DNA from 3 places in the Ensifer sp. R1-3 genome. Region 1 is predicted to be linked to each of the others. Evidence: riboswitches for the same ligand, from Rfam matches in the RefSeq annotation. Region 1 holds a riboswitch; each other region holds the start of a gene.
The links. A riboswitch is a leader RNA that binds a small molecule or an ion and turns the genes downstream of it on or off. The one in region 1 is predicted to bind thiamine pyrophosphate.
Positions count from the first base shown of each region.

Region 2: linked by a shared signal. The riboswitch ahead of thiC (phosphomethylpyrimidine synthase ThiC) and the one ahead of thiB (thiamine ABC transporter substrate binding subunit) in region 1 are both predicted to bind thiamine pyrophosphate.
Region 3: linked by a shared signal. The riboswitch ahead of thiD (bifunctional hydroxymethylpyrimidine kinase/phosphomethylpyrimidine kinase) and the one ahead of thiB (thiamine ABC transporter substrate binding subunit) in region 1 are both predicted to bind thiamine pyrophosphate.

Region 1 covers NZ_CP096515.1:2,933,057-2,935,316, forward strand. The annotation lists gene thiB (thiamine ABC transporter substrate binding subunit) at 1-997, opposite strand, end outside; TPP riboswitch at 1,046-1,159, opposite strand; gene M1D43_RS13960 (GNAT family N-acetyltransferase) at 1,293-1,772, shown strand; gene M1D43_RS13965 (thiamine diphosphokinase) at 1,850-2,260, shown strand, end outside.
Region 2 covers NZ_CP096516.1:1,567,414-1,569,673, reverse strand. The annotation lists gene thiC (phosphomethylpyrimidine synthase ThiC) at 1-1,042, opposite strand, end outside; TPP riboswitch at 1,141-1,252, opposite strand; gene M1D43_RS24525 (aq_1923 C-terminal domain) at 1,458-2,260, shown strand, end outside.
Region 3 covers NZ_CP096516.1:1,134,422-1,136,681, forward strand. The annotation lists gene exoP (succinoglycan biosynthesis transport protein ExoP) at 1-238, shown strand, start outside; gene M1D43_RS22495 (hypothetical protein) at 288-536, opposite strand; gene thiD (bifunctional hydroxymethylpyrimidine kinase/phosphomethylpyrimidine kinase) at 597-1,397, opposite strand; TPP riboswitch at 1,526-1,628, opposite strand; gene M1D43_RS22505 (peroxiredoxin) at 1,842-2,260, shown strand, end outside.

The DNA.
Region 1 (2,260 bases):
CGATCCAGGCCTTGCGGCTGGCGGCGACCTCCCCGGAGGGAATGAGGAACGTCTTTTGCGGTTCGACGAGCTTGCCGAAGGCTTCCGGCAGCGGCTCCTTGGTCGCCGTCACCGGCATCATCCAGTTGGTCGTCGGGATGATCGACTGGAATTCCGGACCGATCATGAAGGTCAGGAAGCTCCGGGCGAGTTCCGGGTCCTTCGCGTTCTTCGTCAATGCGGCGACTTCGATCTGGATATAGTGGCCTTCGGCGAAGGGGGCCGCCTGGTAGCGCTCGGTGTTCTCCGCGACCATGTGATAGGCAGGCGAGGTGGTGTAGGAGAGAACCATCGGCGCCTCGCCCTTTGTGAAGAGACCGTAGGCTTCCGACCAGCCCGGCGTGACCGTCAGCACGCGGTCCTTGAGCTTCGCCCAGGCCTCGCCGGCCTTGTCGCCATAGACCGACTTCACCCAGAGCAGGAGGCCGAGGCCGGGGGTTGAGGTCCGCGGGTCCTCGATGACGATCTTCTGCGACGGATCGCCCTCGACCAGTTCCTTGAGGCTCTTCGGTGGGTCCTTCAGTGCCTCTGTGTCGTAGACAACGGCAATATGGCCGTAGTCATAGGGTATGAAGGTGTCGTCGGAGAAGCCGCCCGGAACCTTGACGGAAGCGGTATCGGCGCCGTGCGGTGCGAAGAAGCCGGTCGCCTTCGCCTCCGCCACCAGATTGGTGTCGAGGCCGAGTACGATGTCGGCCTTGGATCCCTGACCTTCGAGCTTCAGCCGCGTCAGGAGTTCGACCCCGTCGGCGACCCCTACATAGTCGACCTTGCAGTCACACGTCTTCTCGAACGCTTCCGCCACCTTGGCGCCCGGCCCCCATTCGGTGATGAAGCTCTCATAGGTATAGACCGTCAGCGTTTTTTCCGCGGCCGCCGCGCTCACGGAAAATGCCGCGATCGAAGCGGCGGCGATCGCAAGCCGGCCAAGGATTTTTCGATGGAGTGAACTGGACATTCTGGCACCTCTCCCTTTGTTGTTGCTGCAATGGGAAAAGCGCGTATCGGTCCGATCGCTTCTAATCCCTCCGCCGGTATGAGCCGGATCAGGTTCCGCGGGTTGGCTCGAAGCCTCTCAGCCATGGTCGCAAAGCCGGCCAGGGCACCCCGTTAGAGCAGCAGAAGATTTAGCTTCCGGCGACGGCTTAGGCAAGCTGAGTTTCAGCAGGGACGTTTGCCATCCGCGCCGGGCGCGCTATTAAAAGTCAAACAATTGCCGGCGCCGTTTGTTCGCCGAAAGCGGAGACAATTCCATGCCAGACATGCTCGTCCGCCTCTATGCCTTGCCCGAGGGCCGTCCATCGCGTCTCGACCCCGACGTCCGCATCCGGCGGGCGCTTGCGGCCGAGCGGCGGGTCGTCATTCCCTGGATCGAGGAGCGCTTCGGGGCCGGGTGGGCCGGCGAGGCCGAAACCGCCTTCTCCTCGACGCCGGCGCGCATCCACATCGCTCACCATCGGGACCGGATCGTGGGCTTCGCATGCCATGACGTAACCGCGCTCGGCTTCTTCGGTCCGACCGGAGTGGACGCGGCCATGCGCGGCAAGGGCATCGGCGAGGCCCTGCTCGTCGAAAGCCTGCTGTCCATGCGCGCCGCCGGCTATGCCTATGCGATCATCGGCGGCGTCGGCCCCGCCGATTTCTATGCCCGCGCGGTCGGTGCGGTGGAGATCGCCGGATCGACGCCCGGCATCGGCATGCTTTTCCCCGGGGATCCGGCGTCCGGAACCTGATCCGCGCAGCATGCGTTCGCAAAACAGCAGCCGGAGCCCTTTTCCTTCGCCGCTGCTTTGCGCTATGGGCTTCTGCCATGATCCGATCACCCTTCACCATCCTGCTCGGCGGCGCGCTGACGCCGACAGACCGGCTCGCTCGACAGCTCGAAGGCAGCCGCTTCGTCGCCGCCGACGGCGGCATGCGCCATGCAAGGACGCTCGGGGTCGTTCCCGATCTCTGGGTCGGCGACTTCGATTCCACGGACGAGGCGCTTCTGGCGGAGTTCGCCGGCGTCCCGCGTGAACGCCATCCGGCTGCCAAGAACGCGACCGACGGGGAGATCGCCGTCGAGGCGGCCCTCGAGCGTGGCGCGACCTCGCTCGTCTTCGCGGGCGGACTCGGCGGCGCGCGCAGCGATCACGCTTTCCTGCACCTCCTCGGCACCGTCGCACTTGCCGAGAGCGGCGTTGCGGTGATGATGACCTCCGGCGAGGAGGAGGCCTAT
Region 2 (2,260 bases), on a different replicon from region 1:
TTTCGCGATGGTGATGCAGGCACCATTTTGCCATGATCGACCCGCCGCGCGAGACGATGCCGGTGACGCGATCCACGGTGAGCGGAATATAGTGAAGCCTGACGCCGGCATGGATGGTGAAATAGTCGACGCCCTGTTCCGCCTGCTCGATCAGCGTGTCGCGGAAGACCTCCCAGGAAAGGTCTTCGGCGATGCCGTTTACCTTTTCCAGCGCCTGGTAGAGCGGTACCGTGCCGATCGGTACCGGCGAATTGCGGATGATCCATTCGCGGATGTTGTGAATGTTGCGGCCGGTGGAAAGGTCCATGACCGTATCGGCGCCCCAGCGCGTCGCCCAGACCATCTTCTCCACCTCTTCGGCCATCGAGGAGGTGACGGCGGAATTGCCGATATTCGCGTTGATCTTCACCAGAAAGTTGCGCCCGATGATCATCGGCTCGGCTTCCGGATGGTTGATGTTGGCCGGAATGATCGCCCGGCCGGCGGCCACCTCCTGGCGGACGAATTCAGGTGTGACGAAATCGGGTACCGAGGCGCCGAAGCTTTCGCCGTCTCGGGCGAGCGCCTCCTTCGCGGCCTTCCGGCCGAGATTTTCGCGAATGGCGATGAACTCCATCTCCGGCGTGACGATGCCGGCGCGGGCATAGGCGAGCTGGGTCACCGCTTTTCCGGGCTTGGCCCTGAGCGGCCGATTGCGAACCGGGAATTCCGGCGTCAGCCGTTCGCCGGTCGCAAAGCCGTTATCCTCGGCCTTCACCGCACGGCCGTCGTAGCTTTCGACATCGCCGCGCTTGAGAACCCAGTCGCTGCGAAGCCGCGGCAGGCCCGCGTCGATGCGGATATCGGCGTTTTCGATCGTGTAGGGACCGGAGGAGTCGTAAACGGTGACCGGCGGCTCGCCGGAGGTCGGATGGAGCGCGATCTCGCGCATCGGCACGCGGATGTCGGGATGGATATCGCCCGGCTTGTAGACCTTGCGGGATGCGGGAAGCGGTCCCTGGGTGACCGAGGGCGCCGCGGCGAGAGGTTTGACTAGATTCATCTTGAGGCTCCAAAGTTTTCGCGTTGGAGACCCAGTTCTGAAGCCGGAAGGATGAAAAGACGTTTGGCCGACGGATCGCGGGTACACGGAATCCTGGCTGTCGCACGTCTGCACCGTCCCTACGCCAGTATGAACTGGATCAGGTTCAACGGGTCACTGCGCGCTCTAGCAGTATCTCAGCCCCTTGCCGGGACCCCCCTGGTGAATGGCGCAATTAGGAACGGTTATCGGCACGGCGTCAAGATGGTTTTTGAATGGCCGCCTCCGGCGTGGTCCGGTCCCGGGCGAGGATGTCGGGCGCGTCAGTTATCTGCTCTGGATTGTCCTCCCGCCATGCTTGCAAATGCAGCTCCTTGCATCTAATCACCCGTCACGAATGGGGCGCGGTGAAGCAGGTAGCGGAAGGACGATTGTCGTGGGGCAAGCTGAGGCAGCAACGGGAAAAAAGAGACGCAAGGCGCTTTGGGCCGCAGTTGCGGTGATAGCAATCACCGCCGCCGGCATGGCCTGCTACAAGACCATCGTAGAAAAACGCGTGAGCAGGATGATCGCCGAGCGCGGCGGCAAGGCGGGCAGCGTCGAAGCGGATTTCCTTGGGCGAATTCATCTGCGCGACGTGGCCCTGCCGCTGAAGGACGGGTCGGACGTTCGTATCGCCGCGGTTGACGGCCGGCCCAGTATCTTTTTCCTCCAGGGCATGCTCGAAGTAAGCGGCCTTGAACTCAAGACTGCTTTCGGCACGGTCTCTGTCCCGCGCGCGGTCGTCGAAGAAGCAGATTTTGATCGCGGCACCTTGGAGCAGATGTTCGGCGGGAAGAGCGAACTCTCGATCTCCAAGCGAGTAGAACTTTTCACGGCAAGGCGTATCTCCGCCCCGGAGATCGTCTTCGCACAGATCGTTGCCGGGACCGAGCAGAAGCTGATCTACAGGAACGTGGTCTCGGAAGGCATCGCCGATGGGCGTATCGCCCGCTATTCGGCGAGCGGCGGCAGCTTCGAAGTCGGCGTGGACCGTTCGGGGGGAGAGGGCGGCAGGAAGAATAGGGTGGCGGGTTCCATCGGAGCCGTGACGGCGCAGGATATCGATGCCGCCTATCTGGCGCGGCTCTATACCGAAAAAGCCGGCTCGGACGACAACGAGGCAAAGCCTGTCTATGGGCCGATTTCGGTAAAGGACATCGCCTTCTCGGATGGCGAGGCGAGCTTCGGCTATGACGA
Region 3 (2,260 bases), on a different replicon from region 1:
GCCGCTGGCCGACGGCATTCTCTTCGTGGTCGAATGGGGAAGAACGCCTTCGCGGCTCGTACGCGATCTGCTCCACTCGGAACCGTTGATCAATTCGAAGGTGCTGGGCGTCATCCTCAACAAGACGGATATGAACGAACTCGGCAAATACAGCGACTTCGACGGGGCGGAGAAATATCGCCATCGCTACGGCAAATATTACGTCGAGAATACGATCACGGAAAACACCGCCGCTTGAGGCGACCGCGGCCGCGCCACTTGTGCGCGGCCTTTTTCGCCCTTCGCCGTCAAGCCTTGCGGCGATCGACGATCCAAGCGGCTGCCATTAACGCAATGACCGCCGTAAGGGCAATCAGTGCCAGCGCGTAGAAGAGCGAATATTCTACCAGCGACGGCAGGATCGAAAGAGCACGCCGCGCCCTGCTTGGCGACCGCCGCCAATCCGGCAGGTCGTCACGGTTGAAAGCCTCCAGCCGGCGGGTAAGAAAGTGCATATCGCGAAAACCGATTGCCAATCGAAGCCATGGAGCGGTCATGCTGCTGAACAACCGTGGCGATAGCGAGGCACTTCAGCGCCCCGAGCCGTCACTCGGCAGTCAATCCTTCCACCACCGGTGGAAGTGATGAACCGGACCGCGCCCCTGACCTATCTCCAGGCGGTCGGCTGCTGAGATTGCGGCATGCAGATACGCCTTGGCTGCGCTCACCGCTTCGATCAGCGGCACGCCTTTCGCAAGGCCGGCGGCAATGGCTGCCGAAAGCGTGCAGCCGGTGCCGTGGTCGTTGCGCGTCTCGATCCGCCCGGCGGGAAGGCGGACAAGAGTGTCGCCGTCGAAGAAGAGGTCTGTGGCCTCCTGGCCCTTCAGGTGCCCGCCCTTGACCAGAACCGCATGTGCGCCCGTCCGCATGATCGCTTCCGCCTGGCGCGCCATCTCCGCCTCGTCCCCGGCGATTGCGCGCCCGGTCATGAGCGCGGCCTCGGCAAGATTGGGCGTGACGACGAGCGCCAGCGGCAACAGTTCTTCGATGAGCGCGGCAACGGCATCCGGACGAAGCAGCGCATCGCCGGAGGTCGCCACCATGACGGGATCCACGACGGCCCGTTTCCCGAACCGGCGCAATCCATCGGCAATGGCGGCGATCGTTTCCCGACGCGAGACCATGCCGATCTTGACGGCCTTCACGTCGAGGTCGGAGAAGACGGCGTCCATCTGCGCCGACACGATTTCAGCGGAAACATCCTCGACGGCCGTCACACCCCTGGTGTTCTGGGCCGTGATCGCAGTGATGACGCTGGCGCCGTAAACGCCGAGCGCTGAAAACGTCTTGAGGTCCGCCTGAATACCGGCGCCGCCGCCCGAGTCCGAGCCGGCGATGCTGAGCGCAATCGCCGTCATGCGCAGTCCTCCTTCGCACGAGGGCAGATGATGATTGCGAGTAGTACGGCAATGGACGTCATCGATCGATCTCCAGACGAAACATCACGGAGATCCAGGAAAAGGCGATGAAAAGGCGAACTTGCCGCTGGCGGCCATCTTTCCGTTCCTACGCCGGCATGACCCGGATCAGGTTCAAGGGTCCGGCTCAACGCCATCTCAGCACCGTCTGGTGCTCCCCTCGGAATGCGCTATCTATGCGGCTGTAGCAGAGCGATGTCAACGCGCCCGCGCAAAGGCTTGTAAGACCTATCTTTTAGGCCAGCCGGCAAAAATATACCCGCAGATTGGCAAGCTATGATGCAGTCATTCCTTCTGCCGCCGTCAATCGCTCGTTTCCTCCTCGAAAACGGCGGCGATTGCGTTATTCTTAGCGGAATTTCGTCGTACAGGAGGGAACACGCCATGAGTCTGCGCATCAACGATACCGCCCCTGATTTCACCGCCGAGACAACGCAGGGCACGATCAATTTCCATGAATGGATCGGCGACGGCTGGGCTGTCCTCTTCTCCCATCCGAAGAACTTCACCCCCGTCTGCACGACGGAACTCGGCGCCATGGCAGGGATCGAGCCGGAGTTCCGCAAGCGCGGCGTCAAGATCATAGGCATCTCGGTCGATCCGGTCGAGAGCCACTCCAAGTGGAAGAACGACATCAAGGTCGCGACCGGCTTCGAGGTCGACTACCCGCTGATCGGCGACCGCGATCTGAAGGTGGCAAAGCTTTACGACATGCTGCCGGCCGGCGCCGGAGAGACGTCCGAGGGCCGCACCCCGGCTGACAATGCCACGGTGCGCTCGGTCTACGTCATCGGGCCCGACAA